DNA from 2 places in the Peribacillus sp. RS7 genome. Region 2 is predicted to be linked to the other one. Evidence: riboswitches for the same ligand, from Rfam matches in the RefSeq annotation. Region 2 holds a riboswitch; the other holds the start of a gene.
The links. A riboswitch is a leader RNA that binds a small molecule or an ion and turns the genes downstream of it on or off. The one in region 2 is predicted to bind glycine.

Region 1: linked by a shared signal. The riboswitch ahead of gcvT (glycine cleavage system aminomethyltransferase GcvT) and the one ahead of ACDZ29_RS13955 (amino acid permease) in region 2 are both predicted to bind glycine.

What each region holds. Positions count from the first base shown of each region.
Region 1 is NZ_CP168135.1:152,257-160,997, forward strand. It holds gene gcvPA (aminomethyl-transferring glycine dehydrogenase subunit GcvPA) at 1-1,219, opposite strand, end outside; gene gcvT (glycine cleavage system aminomethyltransferase GcvT) at 1,237-2,343, opposite strand; glycine riboswitch at 2,565-2,652, opposite strand; gene ACDZ29_RS00855 (DEAD/DEAH box helicase) at 3,027-4,715, shown strand; gene ACDZ29_RS00860 (YqhG family protein) at 4,693-5,490, shown strand; gene ACDZ29_RS00865 (YqzE family protein) at 5,536-5,721, opposite strand; gene comGG (competence type IV pilus minor pilin ComGG) at 5,849-6,235, opposite strand; gene comGF (competence type IV pilus minor pilin ComGF) at 6,228-6,707, opposite strand; gene ACDZ29_RS00880 (hypothetical protein) at 6,655-6,993, opposite strand; gene comGD (competence type IV pilus minor pilin ComGD) at 6,980-7,438, opposite strand; gene comGC (competence type IV pilus major pilin ComGC) at 7,431-7,739, opposite strand; gene comGB (competence type IV pilus assembly protein ComGB) at 7,829-8,741, opposite strand, start outside.
Region 2 is NZ_CP168135.1:2,760,174-2,768,914, reverse strand. It holds gene ACDZ29_RS13960 (amino acid permease) at 1-330, opposite strand, end outside; glycine riboswitch at 850-928, shown strand; gene ACDZ29_RS13955 (amino acid permease) at 1,138-2,478, shown strand; gene ACDZ29_RS13950 (DUF3311 domain-containing protein) at 2,768-2,968, shown strand; gene ACDZ29_RS13945 (sodium:solute symporter) at 2,965-4,443, shown strand; gene ACDZ29_RS13940 (hypothetical protein) at 4,594-4,800, opposite strand; gene ACDZ29_RS13935 (hypothetical protein) at 4,794-5,201, shown strand; gene argH (argininosuccinate lyase) at 5,207-6,691, opposite strand; gene ACDZ29_RS13925 (ABC transporter permease) at 6,707-8,395, opposite strand; gene ACDZ29_RS13920 (ABC transporter ATP-binding protein) at 8,392-8,741, opposite strand, start outside.

The DNA.
Region 1 (8,741 bases), 2.6 Mb from region 2:
TCATCCCTTTTTCAAATAAGTTTTTATTGATTTCTGAAAACGAAGCAGGCAGTTTAATGACAAATTCATTAAACGAAGGACCGTCGAACATTACTTTTATCCCTTTTGCCTCAATAGCTTTTTTCGCATAATGCGCTTTTTGAATATTTTGCACGGCCATTTCTTTGACCCCCTTTTTCCCAAGAGCGGTCATTGCAACAGAAGCTGCCAAGGCGTTCAACGCTTGATTGGAACAAATGTTGGATGTGGCCTTATCACGGCGAATGTGCTGCTCACGAGCTTGAAGCGTCAGCACAAAACCCCTTTTTCCATTTTCATCCACTGTTTGACCGACGAGTCTGCCCGGAACTTTCCGTACAAGTTTATTCGTAACGGCAAAATATCCACAATGAGGTCCGCCGAATGCTGCTGGAATGCCGAATGGCTGAGCATCCCCCGTTACGATATCTGCACCGAGGGCACCAGGGGATGTCAAGGCTCCCAGTGCAAGCGGATTACTGGAAACGATAAACATGGACTTGACGCCATGAATGATTTCTTCCATTTCTTTCAATGGCTCGATGCGGCCAAAAAAGTTCGGATATTGCACAATCACTCCTGCAATATCATCATTCACCAACTCCCTTAAGGCCGCCATATCCGTCACACCGTCTTTATAAGGAATTTCGATCACTTCCACGCGTTGTCCTTTCGCATAGGTCTTTACGACTTCTCTTGATTCAGGATGAACCGTCCCTGAAATGAGAATCTTCTTGCGTCGTGTGTGACCTGAAGCAAGCATGGCTGCTTCAGCTAGCGCTGTCCCGCCGTCATACATGGAGGAGTTAGCCACATCCATACCCGTCAATTCACAAATCATCGTTTGATATTCAAAGATGGCCTGAAGCTCGCCCTGTGAAATTTCAGGCTGATAGGGTGTATAAGCCGTATAAAACTCAGAACGGGAAAGAACATGATCGACGATGACCGGTGCATAATGGTCATAGACACCCGCACCAAGGAAGGAAGCATAGTTTTTAAGATCCGCATTCTTGGAAGCAAGCCTTGATAATTCTTTCATTAAGGCAGGTTCCGATTTAGCGGGCTTGATATCGTATTCGCCTTGAAAACGAACACTTTCAGGGATATCATTGAAAAGTTCTTCAACAGTAGGTACACCTATCACTTCAAGCATTTCTTGTTTATCTTGCTCTGTCATGGGTAAATAACGATGTTTCATCTAATGACCATTCCCCTCTATTTACGTGGTTTTTTATAAAAAGGTGTTTGTATGATAACGGCTTTCAAACGTTTGGATCGGATTTCCACTTCGACTTCCGCATCCAGCACCGAAAATTCCTTATCGATAAGTGCCAATCCTACGTTTTTCTTCAACGTTGGTGATTGGGTACCAGTCGTGACCTCGCCAATGACTTTGTCCCCGCTGTAGACCTTATACCCATGACGTGGAATACCACGGTCAATCATTTCAATTCCCATAAGCTTGCGGGGAGCCCCTTTCTCCTTTTGTTCAGCAAGAACGGCTTTCCCGAAAAAATCTGCTTCCTTATCCACTTTTACCGCAAAACCGATCCCGGCTTCTATTGGGGTGATGTCCGCTGAAAGTTCCTGCCCATACAGTGGCAGTTTCGCTTCAAAACGCAGGGTATCACGAGCACCTAAACCAATCGGCTGAATCCCTTCTTCCTTGCCGGCATCCAGAATCGCCTTCCAAAGGGCAGGACCGTTTTCACTGTCGCTATATATCTCAAAACCATCTTCACCAGTATATCCGGTACGGGATACCATCGTGGAGATACCATTTATCATGACATTTTCCTTGAACTTGAAAAATCCGATTTCACTTAAGGCAGTATTTTCTGATAGTTTTTGTAATATCTTCTCTGCAGATGGCCCTTGAAGTGCTAGCTGTGTATAGTGACTCGATACATTCGTGATTTGGACATCTTCCGGTAGATTAGCTTGCAGCCAATCGAAATCTTTATCTGTATTCGCTGCATTGACCACGAGCAGATAGTCGTCTTCAGCCCTCTTATAAACGATGAGATCATCAACCGTCCCGCCGTTTTCATAGCACATAGCCGTATATTGGGCACCGCCCTGTTGCAGCTTTGATATATCATTAGTCAGCATCTTCTGTAAAAAGGAAAGGCTCGCAGGACCCTTAACATCAACTTCCCCCATATGGGAAACATCGAATAACCCCGCTTTTGTACGTACGGCTTCATGTTCGTCCTTTATACCCGAAAATTGGACAGGAAGTTCCCAGCCGCCAAAATCGATCGTTTTACCGCCGCATTCACGATAAACTTCAAATAGTGGTGTTCTTTTTAAATTGGTCAAAAAATGACCCCCCTCAGATTTTTTAATTTAAATGGCTTCATTATCAAAGCTTCTTGTCATTACGCATCAGATATCCTGATTCATGATGTGAAAAAAGCACAAAAAAGGACAGAGAAAGCCCGTTTGAGCTTTTTCTCTGTCCTGAAACCTGAAAGTTTACCTATATAATAGGTTTTCCCCTTTGGTGGCCGTCCCAAAATGGGCGGCGCTCTCCAGAGTTGCGTCCAATAAGAGTTCTTTTGCCTGAGAGATTCACTGCTAAGTTTGCTCCTTCGGCGCTACATCCGTAGTCTCTCCCCTTATCTTCACCCGCATATAAATGGTCTACCAATGAAAGTAAGCGAATAAGCCCCAAGCATTAGTAAAACCTTTGAGCATCATGGAATGCATTCTCTGCCAACTCTCCTAAAACTTCAGGAACCGTTTGAATGATCTCCTTCAGTATCTTGGATAAAATAGGAGCCTGTAGCGCATACTAAGAAAACGCGAACTGCAAAACCGAAATACAAAGATTCTTTATAGCGTTTGGAAATTAGAATTTTCTAAATATACTTATATCCTACCCTAAGAAACTTATCTCTGCAATATCTTTTGAAGAGAAATATTTTTCTTACTTCACATATGAAATGTTCGGGTTTTGACCTTTTATTAAGGAAATTATGATTTAAGAGGGAGTTATTTCTATGAAAATCAATATATCCTTCAATTCTGAATGGAATGACGAGTTTCTGCAAAAGATGGAAAATGACGGTCCATGGGGAAATTGGGAGCTTTATAAGTTAGCGGTTCAAATGGAGGAAAATCTCATCATCCCTGATTTTGAGGGTTTACAGGCGCCCAAGCACCTTCCGCAGTTAACCCCGCTTCCCCACCAATTGGAAGCAGCAAAGCAAGTGGTGGAAAAGATGAATGGAAAGGCCATTTTAGCTGATGAGGTAGGGCTCGGAAAAACAATTGAAGCCGGCTTGATCCTAAAAGAATATATGATTAGAGGCCTTGTAAAAAAAGTATTGATCCTTGTACCGGCTTCACTTGTAACACAATGGGCTTTTGAATTGAATACCAAGTTTCATATTCCGGCAGTCGTTCAGAGAAAAAGTTATGTTTGGGACTCCTGTGATGTGGTCATTTCATCCATTGATACAGCGAAACGCGCTCCACATCGTGATATCATTTTCAATCAGGAATATGACTTCATCATTATTGACGAAGCTCATAAACTTAAAAATAATAAGACGAAGAACTATGAATTCGTCCAAAATCTGAAAAAGAAATTTTGTTTACTCCTGACAGCTACTCCCATTCAAAATAAAGTCGAGGAAATTTTCCACCTCGTTTCGTTATTGAAACCAGGCCACTTGGGAAATGCCACACTCTTTTCGGAAAAATATAAAGGGAAAGGCCGGAACATAATTGAAGATGAACACCTTAAGGAACTGGTCAACACTGTTATGATACGAAACCGGCGGGCCGATACTGGTATTGAATGGACAAAAAGGCATGTGGAAACCATCACCATTGAATTTTCTCCAACCGAGCAGGCATTGTACGATGCCGTTTCCAAATTCAAGCCTATTTCGGATGGAACAAAAGGAAGCGCCTTTTCAGCTCTCACTCTCCAAAGGGAAGCCTGCAGCAGCAGGGAGGCAGTCTTTTATACTTTAAAAAATATGAAAGCAAAATACGACCAGCCTTCCCCTGACTTTTTGGCAAAGCTTGATGATTTATTTTCTAAAGTAAACGAAACGGTTCAGAACTCCAAAGCTGAAAAAGCTTTGGAACTGATCAAGAAAATTGATGACAAAGTGATTATCTTTACCGAATACCGAGCGACCCAGCTTTATCTGCAATGGTACCTGCAACAGAATGGGATTTCTTCAGTCCCTTTCCGAGGCGGATTTAAGCGTGGAAAGAAAGACTGGATGCGCGAATTATTCCAAAAGAAAATACAGGTATTAATCGCAACCGAAGCGGGCGGGGAAGGGATAAACCTTCAGTTTTGCCATCACTTGATTAATTTTGACCTGCCATGGAACCCCATGAGACTCGAGCAAAGAATTGGGCGGATTCACCGGCTTGGTCAGGAAGAAGATGTCATGATTTATAACTTTTCCACGAAAAATACAGTTGAAGAACATATTCTGAAGTTACTATACGAAAAAATCAATTTATTTGAAAAAGTAATTGGTGAACTGGATGATATTCTAACCAAACTGGATATTAACAACATTGAAGAATACTTAATCGATGTAGTCGGCGAGTCCAAAACAGAGGGCGAAATGAAAATCAAGATGGATAATTTTTCATCGTTAATTCAATTCGCTCAATCCATGAAGGAAGGTGAGGTTCATGCAGCAACGGGAAATTCATGATTTTTTATTAACTTACTTTAAAGCCAATGATTGTGAAATACTGGATAATACACCAACCCACCTTACCGTTCAACTGACGATTGAAATGGATAAAGAATTAATGAACAGACCCTTTTATTGGCACTATCTAGAAAAAACGGGTGGCATTCCGAACCCAGCCCAGATGACTTTCATTACCGACCCAGAACACGCTCCACCCGATTTAAAGGGAGAAATGATTCATTTTGGCTCCCCTCGCCTTCATCAAATTATTCAATCAACAAAAAATCTGGCAGGGTATACTAGACTTTTTGAGGATACTCCTCCATCAAAAGGCGGGAATAATCCATTGTTTCCTTGGCTAACCCTTAATGTGAAAATATCCTATCAATGCGATCGTAAAAAAGATACCTTTATGTCCATCGGATTGAATTTAATCTCAGGCGAGATCATGGAAAGCTTTCACCATCGGGTTTTACCGGTTAAGGTCACCCCAAAAATACCGGATTATTCCTTTACGCTTTCACCGCTCATCATGCCCAAGAGTGGATTGGCCAGACTGGATACATACATCAGAACCAGTTTCGAGGATGATGACCATTCTTGGGCGGAAGAAGCAATGCTTCGCTGGCAGAATGACTTGAATTTATTGGAGCATTTTTACAAGGATATGGACGAAAAAAGTGAGAGCTATTTTACCGAAAAAGAAGCCTTAAAAGCACAATATGAACCGAACATCCGAATATCCATCATCAATGGAGGTTTATTTTACCTTTCAGATAGGGCGTTGGGATAGGATCCTTAATAAAAAAACAGATGTCCTAATTTAAGGACATCTGTTCTATTTCTTGATATTTTTCCTTAAGAACATCGACAAAGCAAAAGGGACAATGCCAAACCAATGGGACATACCATGGTTTTTATCCTCTTTTCTATGACGTCGCTTTTCTTTTCGTTCTTTTTTGGTCAGATTAAAATATTCGACAAGCTGTTGCGTCAGATATTTAATATAAGCGTTTGTAGACATATAAAAATCACCCTAAACAAAGTATGCCCGGTTTACGCTTGTTTTATTCCTTCACTTGTTCCCTAAACACGCGAATCTATCGCTTGAACATGATTGAACCTTTATAAAAGACTGTGTATTTTACGTATTACACAGCCTGCTTTTCTATCCATTGTATCACTCGCCCCGCTTCTGTATCGTATTGAATGATGACCCTACCCCTTCGGTCATTTTTAGTCGATGATGAAAATTCTATATAGACGTAAGGACCGTCTTCCTCCGTTAAGGAATATCGCACCGTACCATTGGGGTAGAAAATTTCCCCCTGGATGATTTCCGGGACCTCTTCCCCCCACTCTGACGTCACATCCTTAACGGCAAGGTGGACAAGATGATCGGCCACAAGCGATTCTTCCACTTCTTTATAAAACATTTTATCGATGATAAATTGATCGATCATTAATATCGTGAACATGATGAAAACACTCGCTACAATCATGATCATCGGGAAAACGACTCCTTTTTGATTATTCATCGACTTTCGTCACATGTCTTAAGAAAGGATGAAATCTTCGACTGAAAGTAGTCCCTGCTTTATCCGTTATATTTAGAACAATGACACTTCCATCCTTCTCAACCTGGAATTCCGAAATGTTCTGCAAGATGACCTCATGCCCCTTACCATTCACTCTCCTTCGGACCTTATCTTCATATTGTTCAATGGATGATAATTGTTCACCTGAAAGCAAATATAATTTATTTCCCATTACATCCTGAACTTTGGAACTCCGGACCTCCTGCTTCATTTGCATGGTAAAGACCTCCCACTCTTTAGGATGCAATTTATCAATGGATCTCATCTGGGTGTGAATGATTGAAAAAAGCTGTAGGACAAAAAGGGACGTCGTCATTAAGATCATTAAAGAAAAAAGCAACTCTATCATCGTAAAACCATCATCTTTTCGCAGCATCACAAATGGTTTCAAATTTACCCGATTCATTTTCATAACGTACACACCCTTCAATCATCCCCGGGAAATCCCCATGATCCTTCCAAATCAATTCATAGGATCTTTTTTTGTTGATGATTTCCTGTCCAATTGCTTGTATCTCCCCATCCATGAAAGACGTCAATCTTTCATATAATAAATGGTGGGCTTCTGTCCTGATGACGATATCTTTCCGATGCGTGATTAACTCGTCAATAATCGGTAAAATGGAAAGGATCAAGAAAATACAAACGGAAAATGCGGCCATTAGCTCAAGGTAGACGTAACCTTTACAATTTCTCAATCCTGAACCTCCCTTTACCTATATTGAGGACCAATTTATACTGTCCTTTTGAAGTGTCAATGATCATCGTTCCTGCTTTTGATGCATTCCCAAACTGATTAAAATGAAAGCTGAACCCTAATGTGCCATTTAAAAACTGTATATCCTTTGGTATGCTTCTCTCTAGAACGATTCCCTCCTTATAAGACAAAATGGTATAAACCTTTTTGTTATTATCAATCTGGAGGTAAATCAGGCTCTCATGACTGATGGCATACTGCTGTGCATGGAAAAGATCTTCATGGAACCGGGAAATGAATAGCCTATTTTCCATTCCTTTAGTGAAGCTTGGATATAAATTTGGACTGATGGAAATCAGGAGTACAAAAATAACGAGGACTATAAGGGTTTCAGACAGGGTATACCCGCCATTGGAGCGCCGTGCATTCACTTTTCTCCTACTCACCGACCGTTATCTTTCCTTTGCTATCCAAACTAATATCATCCCCATTAGGACAGGATGTCTGTTTGAGATAGCCTTGGCTTTCCAATTCATTGATACTTACGGGCAGTTTAGCATTGTCGATCTCATATGCCTGAACCTGTGCTTGAGCCATCTTCACGAATGCTTCACACCCTTTAGACTGGATTGTCGATTGGTTCTTCGTGATATTGGGTATTGTAATAATCAAAAGAATGGATATTACAAGTAAAACAATGAGCATCTCAATTAGTGTAAAACCTCGTTCATTCATCACTTTCTTCATCATATCATCCTGCTCCTGAAACCATCTGAATACCAGATGGATTAGATGGTTTCAGAGCAATTTCACCTCCAGAATGCAAAAATCAAATTCTATATACCTTCGAGCAGAGAGAACATCGGCAGCAAAACCGCTAAATAAATGGACACGATCACAATACCTATCAGTAAAAACATAAGGGGCTGAATGATTTTCAAGACTGCATTCATTCTCTCTTCAATTTTCTCCAGTAAAAAACGACTGTAATGAAGTAGCTCCGCATCAAGTCTGCCATATCTTTGACCATTTGCAACGACCACCGGTAAATTCCCATCAAAATAGGGGAGTTCACGAAAGATCATTTCAAGCGATCTGCCCTCGATAAGGTCATCCTTAATGATCGAGCATAGTTTTTGGTAAAAAGGCTGCTGCTGATTTATAGAGAATAATTTGATGCTGTCGTTAATCGATAACCCTCCGGAAAGTAAGCCACTGAATTGGCTTGCAAAAAAATAAGTTTCGTATAACTTGATGAAGGTTCCTAATATCGGAATTCCCATCAAAATCCTCCGCTGCCGTAATGGGCATAATCCGTTAAACCAAAATCGTTTGAGTACAAACAAGAATAGGAGCGATACGAGAAAAATGAAGGGGAGAGCCGGAAGAATGAATGTAGAAGCTGACAGTAATTTCAAGATTGTATTCTGTTCAACATCCATCGTGAAATAGATGGTCTGGAATTTAGGAAGGAGAACACTCTGAAGAATGTAAAAAACGATGCTTACAAAAAAGATTAAGAATACGGGATACACCATTAACTTTTTTACTTTATCCATATCCTCCGTTCTTTTCTTCCAATATCGCCCTCCCTCTTTCAATGCCCGATCCAGGTCGCCGTATTGCTCTCCATAAAATATATAACTTACAAGCTGAGGATGAAAATTAAGATGGGTTAGCACTTGATGCAACGGGTAACCGTTCCTTAATTCCTTTATGGCCAGAGTGAAGTCTTCCGCTTTATTCTTT
Region 2 (8,741 bases):
TCCAACGGCGATGATTTCGGACATTCCGACGATTACCCATTGAAACCAATTGCTCCAAGCAGTCATATAACCAGCCAAAGGATGTATATAGCTGCTCGCAAAGGTTGCAAAAGAACCTGTAGTCGGTTCTAAATATAGCATCTCCCCCATAGAGCGCATGATGAAAAATATAAATATACCTGCGATGGCATAAGCGAGCATTACAGAGGGCCCAGTCCATTTGATCGTGCTCGCCGATCCCATGAATAACCCAACCCCGATGGTTCCGCCCAAGGCTATCATTTGAATATGACGTGCCTCCAGCCCTCTCTTTAATTCCTTATTTGACATGTTTAACTCCCCCAGATGCAATATTAGCGGCAATGATATTAATATCCTTTCCACCAATCGACTCTCTATTATTATTGCGGTTAAAAATGCTTTATCCTAATCATTTGCATAACACTTTAATTTTGTTTTCTTATCTTATAATAGTAAATATTCTGTAAAAATACAAATGTATTTTTCAAATAAACAGTTGCCAAAAATATCTTGTTGATATTCCCAATCAAAAATTATCATTTTAAAAAAGTGATGATCAGTATTTTATAATAGTGATAGTACAAAAAGAGCAGGAAACAATCACTTCTGATTGGAGCCCATTCAAACCTTCGCAAGTGAATGTTTATAAAATTTCAAGAAGTGTTGTAAATGCAAAAATTTGTTGACCTCCGAAAAAATAAATGATAGAATTCCAATATTATTTTATAAGTTTAATGAATGATTTAGCAGTGGAAGATTATCACTGACTGACATTTTCACACAACCGCATACAAGCAAGCGATGAAGGCTATGGATGACACTATAGCAGGAGCAGCTTCTGGAGAGACTGTACAAGATGCAGCGCCGAAGGATTCACAATCTCAGGCAAAAGGACAGAAGAGTAACGAATGATAAATTGTTATTCTGAACCCTTTAAGAGATTGGTATTATCCAATCTCTTTTTTTATTGTCCACTTTGTGATTGGACGGAAACAACACTCGTGAAAAAAACCATTGGGAAATGCAAGCTGGGCGAAAAATCACGTCCCTCTCTCCAAGACCAAGCAGGTTTGAAATCATTCACTATCAAGACCATAAAAGACGGGGGCGTACGAATTGGCTAAACAGGAATTAAAAAGAGATTTAAAAAATCGTCATGTACAACTAATTGCAATAGGAGGAACAATTGGTACCGGTTTATTTTTAGGATCCGGAAAAGCCATACAATTGGCAGGTCCATCCATCATCTTCTCCTATCTGATAATAGGGATTGCTTTGTTTTTTGTGATGAGGGCCCTAGGCGAATTGCTCTTATCCAATGCAGGGTATACGTCATTCACTGAATTCGCAACCGAATATGTCGGTCCATGGGCTGGCTTCGTGACCGGTTGGACCTATTGGTTCTGTTGGATCATGACCGCAATGGCCGATATCATAGCTGTCGGTGTCTATATACAATACTGGTTCGATATCCCTCAATGGATTCCGGCTCTAATATGCCTGGTCATCCTGTTAGGATTGAACCTATTGACCGTTAAGTTATTTGGCGAATTGGAATTCTGGTTTGCCATCATTAAAGTAATCACGATCATCGCCTTGATCATCGTAGGTATCATCTTATTGATCATCGGCTTCAATACCAATACCGGAACGGTTTCCCTAACGAACCTATGGAATCATGGAGGCATGTTCCCCAATGGCATTTCCGGATTCCTGTTATCTTTACAGTTGGTCGTCTTCTCCTTTGTAGGTGTCGAATTGGTCGGGGTTTCCGCCGCAGAAACGGCGAACCCGAGAAAGAACATTCCGTCTGCCATCAATAAAATCCCTGTCCGGATTTTACTTTTCTATGTGGGTGCCATATTCGTCATTCTCTGCGTCAACCCATGGACTCAACTGGATTCCACGAGCAGCCCATTTGTAGAGGTCTTTGCGTTAATCGGCATTCCTGTAGCTGCAGGGATCATCAACTTCGTCGTTTTGACATCTGCTGCTTCTGCATGCAACAGCGGTTTATTTTCAACAAGCCGAATACTCTATACGTTAAGCAGGAGTGGCGAAGCCCCTGCTAAACTGAAAAAATTAAATAAACAGGCTGTTCCAAGCAATGCCTTGTTTACATCAACAATCGTTGTATCACTTGGGGCATTATTAAGCAAACTGATACCGGAACAGGCATTTACCGTTGTGACGACCATCAGTGCCATCTGTTTCATATGGGTATGGAGCATAATCTTGATCTCCCATATCAAATATTCGAAAACAAGGCCTGACCTAAGAGCCGCATCAACTTTCAAGGCTCCTTTTACACCCTTTATCAATTACGTCATTTTAGGATTATTCCTGTTCATCCTTATCGTTATGCTATTCGCTGAAGCTACACGGCTATCACTGCTCATGACGCCAATCTGGTTCATACTCTTGGTGATACTATATAACTACCAGAAAAAAAGATAGAAAACGGATAAAGCCTTGAACTCAATATGAATTCAAGGCTTTATCCATTTCAACAAACACTTCAACTTTCCATCAGTGGACTCGGTTGCTAAAAATATATCAAGCAACCACATTAAATTTTATATCGAAATAGTGTAAGCTAATATATATCATCGGAACTTGTAAAAGAAGGGAAATCAATCATGTATGAATTTCCCTTCCCCGTTTGGTTCACCCATCCATCAGTGGCATTGAAGAAAAACCCCATTGGTGGACGTTTCACTTTATTTAATACGGAGGGGTTTGTTTAATGAAGATTATATATATCCTTACTCTAGTTCCTTTCATAGGCATACTAGGATTTCTACCTTTTGTTAATAGAATAGAACCTTATGTATTAGGGATGCCTTTCAATATGTTCTGGATGGCTATGTGGGTGGTCCTTACCTCTGGTATCTTGGGCATCATGTATAAGCTGGATCCCAGGAATCGGGAAGGTGACCAGGAATGAATATTGCTCTCTTAATCATTTTAGCATTTTTACTTCTGTCGATATTTTTAGGCATTCGCTCTTCAAAAGGAAAAGATATGGACTTGGAACAATGGACGGTGGGCGGACGTGGTTTTGGTGCAATATTCGTCTTTCTGCTGATGGCTGGGGAAATCTATACGACCTTCTCCTTCCTTGGCGGCAGCGGCTGGGCTTATGGCAAGGGCGCACCCGCTCTATATGTTCTTATTTACATTACTTTGTCTTACGTATTATCCTATTGGCTCCTTCCGGAAATATGGAAATATGCCAAAGAAAATAAACTGATGTCTCAATCCGATTTCTTTGTAAGCAAATATAAGAGTCCTAGTTTAGGAATTTTGGCTGCGCTTGTCGGTGTGGTGTCGATGATTCCAGTGATCGTCGTGCAGCTGAAAGGTTTGGGGATCATTGTCTCAGAAGCTTCTTATGGTGCCATCTCAATGTCTGCGGCGGTTTGGATGGGGGCGATCAGCCTTACCATTTATGTGATGATATCCGGTATACACGGTTCAGTTTGGACAGCAGTCATTAAAGATATCATGATGATTGCCATTATAGGATTCTTAGGGATTTATCTGCCCATTCATTACTTTGGTGGATTTCAGCCGATGTTTGAAGCGATTGATGCGGCAAAACCCGGTTTTCTAAAGTTCCCTGAGCAGGGACTTAGCGTTTCATGGTTTATCTCCACGGTAATATTGCTCGTATTCGGTTTCTATATGTGGCCCCAAGTTTTCAGCGCTGTTTATTCAGCGCGCAGCGGGAAGGTATTTCGAAAAAATGCCATCATCAGCCCTTTATATACACTCATGCTGTTATTCGTCTTTTTTGTAGGGTTTACAGCTATATTGAAAGTGCCTGGACTCGTTGGGGCAGATGCAGACCTCTCATTGCTGCGCCTTTCGATCGAGACCTTTGATCCATGGTTCATAGGCATAATCGGCGGAGCTGGATTGCTGACCGCATTGGTGCCTGGATCCATGCTTTTGATGAGCGTCACTACACTGCTCGCGAAAAATGTCTATAAGGAATTCGCACCTACAGTATCCGATCGGCACGTTGTAAGATTGGCAAAGTTCCTTGTTCCCATCATTGCCCTTATAGCCGTCTACTTCACCTTAAACGGCGGCGAAACGATGTCAGCATTAATTCTCATGGGATACAGTCTCATTACACAGCTATTCCCTTCCCTTCTCTTTAGTCTGAAGAAGAATAATCCAATCAATAAATATGGCGCAATCGCCGGCATCGTCACCGGATTAGCCATCGTAATCTGCATTACACTCAGTCATTCAACAATAGGGACCTTGTTTCCATCCTTGCCACAAGCAGCAAAAGATTTGAATGTCGGAATCATTGCCTTGGCAATCAATTTCCTTGTGATGATAACAGTAAGTCTTGCTTACAGGAAGCACGCGGTTCAGTTGGAACCTAAATCCGTTAACGATATATGAAGCGCTCATTGGCTGTTTATTTTGGATAAAGAAACATTAGAAGAGCATCGGAAGGCTCAGTCAAAAGACTGAGCCTTCCTTTATAATCGATATCCAAAGCATAATGTCCTTTTTCTCAAGATTGATTATAGGAAGTCTCATTTTAGACTACTACTCTTTTTTGTTTATAATCAAATCCCCTATTTTAACTAATAAATACAACGAAAAAATAATCATCAAGGTTCTGGCTACTACCAGACCATCAGTAGCTAAATCATATCCTTTAGGTATTAATAATTTAGGGTTAAAGCTAAAAGTAATCGATATTACGAAAGCTATTAAAATCAGGATGAAACCGAACTGAAATCTATTTGACATTAACATTCCGCCTTATATTAGGTTCGCAGTTAGCAGATAAAATGCTTCGTATTGCTTCCAAGACAACAAAAAAATACTCTTTTCAGGAGATTCTGGCTTTTACTCGTGAGTTTTACGCTTTTACTCGTGAATTTGGAGCAAATACTCGTGAGTTCCATGCATTTACTCGTGATTTGGAGCAAATACTCGTGAGTTTCACGCATTTACTCGTGAATTTGGAGCAAATACTCGTGAGTTTTACGCTTTTACTCGTGAATTTGGAGCAAATACTCGTGAGTTTCACGCTTTTACTCGTGAATTTGGAGCAAATACTCGTGAGTTTTACGCTTTTACTCGTGAATTCGGAGCAAATACTCGTGAGTTCCATGCCCGTTAATAAAACTCCCTTCCTTTTTACCTGATAACTTCAGTAATCCACTAAAGCCTTCCTTCCATCATTCAATGCTTTGACCATTTCCTTATATTCCTGTAACTCTTGTTCCAGTTTTTGTTTTCTATATACAATCATCCTCGAAACCTCTTTCGGGCTGGGCCCGCCTTGAATGCTTCTAATCTCCACAAAGTATTCGGGAGAGATTATTTTTTTCCATTCATCTTCTGCTATATTCACTGAAACGAATTCATTTATCATCTTGTTTATGTCTTGTGTGTCCCAATCATATAACTCTTTCCCTTCACTTATCGACCGTTTTGCAATATGGCTGGCTATGGAATGGGCTTTTCTAAATGATATCTCGTAATCTCTTGATAGGGTATCCGCTAATTCAGTAACCGTTATACTAGATTTTGCTGCCATTTTCTTTGTATGTTCTTCATTCACTTTCAAAGTTGATATGACGGCATACATCAGTTTCATGACACGGCCCGCATTCGAAAAGGCTCGATATAAATGCGGCTGTAAATCATCTTCCGTATCGACGATATCACCAAATGGTGTGTTGTGGATCATGTTCATGGCAGCAAGTGCGTCACCATACGCACTGCTTGCAATCGAACGGGAATGTTCAATTGATACTGGGTTTCTTTTTTGCGGCATGATGCTGCTCACTTGAACATAAGGATCTGCCACATGAAATGTACCAAACTCCCTTGTCACATGCTGCAGGAAATCTTGAATCCACCTTCCAGTGTTGACCATGCACGTCATGATGGCAGTTGCGGTTTCCAATAAATAATCGGCCCCACCTATCGAGTCATAGGAATTTTCAATAACCGAATCGAACCCAAGCAGTTCTGCAGTACGGTTCCGGCTGATTGGAAAACCAGTAGTCGTTAACGCAGCCGCGCCCAGAGGGGATTGGTTCACCGTTTCAAAGGCTGCCCATAACCTGCCAATATCCCTTTGGAGAACATCATAAATGGCTAAAAAGTAATGGCCTAATGTAGTCGGCTGAGCCGGTTGGGTATGTGTGTAACCAGTAATATATGTTTCTGTATGTTTTTCTGCCTGCACCAAGAATGCCTCACTCAATTGGTTTGCATAACCAATCAATTGGAGCAGATGACCTCTCAAAACTAGCCGGTACATCGCAACTCCCATATCATTACGGCTACGCCCGATATGAATTTTCCCTGCAAGCTCATGACCAATTTCCTCACCGACCTTTGCCTCCATCATGAAAAATAAGTCTTCGAATTGAGGCTGATAGGTCAGCTTGGTGAGATCTGTTTGGGCCACTTTCCGAATCCCATCCAGCATGGTTTTCGCCTCTTCTTCTTTAATGATCTTTTGTTCCGAAAGCATAATGACATGTGCTCGATGAATATCGAACATCACATGAAATAAGTAATCTCTTTGATCATTAAAAACTGGCATTAGAAGCTCTTCCGCATATGTTTTACCGGGAAAAACACTACCTTCATTTTTGATAAATTCTTCAAGCTTACTCATCTTTAAACCTCCGATTTATAAAGCTTTTTCCGCTTTGATTCCAAAAAACTTGTTCGAAATAAAGAGAACGATAACAATAAGCGTGATTTGAATCATCCCATAGGCAGCTGCCTGCCCCATATTGAACATCCGAAGCTGATTCATGATTTCAATGGATATGGGTCTGTTTGAAATCGTATACAACAAGACTGAGGTTGGAAATTCTCCTACAGACTCGATGAATGCCAATAATGTCCCTGATAAAACACCAGGCAGAATAATCGGTAAAATGACCTTTCTGAAGGTATAAAACCACTTTGCCCCCAAGTTTCTGGCCGCTTCCTCAACCGAGTCATCGAGCTGCTCCAGAACGGCGTTAGTCGAGCGGACAACGAGTGGAATATGTCTGATGAAATAGGCAAGTGGCAAAATCCAAAAAGTTCCTACCAATATTTGACCGAAAGAAAAAACGCTAGGTTCATTGAATGCGAATATCAAGTTCATCCCTATGACCGTTGCAGGCAACGCCCAAGGAATCATGACTAGAATATCAACAAAGCTTTTCCCTACGAATTTCCGTTTGACAAGAACATAGGACGCGATGACCCCAAACACCAGATTTGCCAGTGTGGCAATTACGGCCATCAGTAAACTATTCCGTAACGGTTTAAAGATATTGGGATCTTCAAACAATAGCCGGTAATTTTCCACATTAAATACTGTTGGGTACGTTTGGAATGTCCAAGTTCCATCCGGCACAAGTGAAAGCAATAGAATCGTGAAGTGCGGTAAAAGCAGAATAATTACGCCGATGATACCCGTTACGACCATCACCCATTTCATAAACGGATTTTCCACTTCATTCCTGTGTGCCCCAATTCCTTTGGAAGCCATGCGGTAATCTTTCCTATTCTGATACCAACGCATGAATAATAGAAATGAAATCGAAACAATGGATAGAATGACGGATTGAGTGGCGGCAATTTCCATATCTCCATTAATCTTCGAAAAATAAATTTGCAAGCTTAATACCCTGTACCCCCCAGCCAATAAAAACGGGGCGCTGAATGAAGCCATCGATATCATGAAAACAAGTAAAGAGGCGGCCACGATAGCAGGTGTCAATAATGGAAATGTCACCTTCCAAAATACCTTGAATTTATTTGCGCCTAAGTTATAAGCAGCTTCTTCTAGGGACGGATCAATTTTATTGATTGCAGCCGATACGGTCATATAAAAATATACATACATCGTATAGGCATGCACGATCAGTATTCCCGATACCCCGCCAATTTTAAATGGAACTTTATCGAGACCGAACAGATCCTTAATGGCATTTGGGATTAATCCCGATTCTCCATATAAAAACATAAAGGCCATAACCCCCACCAACGACGGAAGGACAATCGGCAATATCGCTGCTGATGAAAAGAAGCTTCTCCCTGGAAAATCATAACGGTTAAAAATGATTGCGAGAGGAATGCCAATCAAGGCACTGACCAATACACTCAATACGGATATATAAACGGAATTCCATAGAGCCTCTAAGTTCGTTTTCGATTCCTGTACGAAGAAGTCCTGATAATTTCCGAGGGATATCGATCCGTCTTTTTGCAAACTTTCTATAAAGGTTCTCAATGATGGGTAGAGTACATAAGCTACGAGCACCAATACAACTGGAATAAGGAGCCAAATCGTCAATCTGGTGTCACGGTTTTTAATCATGGTGCATCACCGCTAATGACAGGGAGAAGGCGTAGCTTTTTCTCAGGAAGTTGGACATGCACTTCCTTCCCTTGATAAAAGTATCCAAATTCATGAGTATTAAATACGTCCACCCTTAATAACACGTTTTGAACATCCACCATGACATTTACAACAGATCCAAAGAATTGGACAGAATGGATTTTACCTTTAAAGATATTCATTCCCTCTTCGGCCACATCCAGAATTCTGATTGCTTCAGGACGAATCGAAACAGCAAGGTCATTATCGGTCTGCAGAATTGAATTTCCTTCCCTATCTGGATTTTGTACATTGAATTTAAACGGTTGTTCACTGTTTTTAAGGG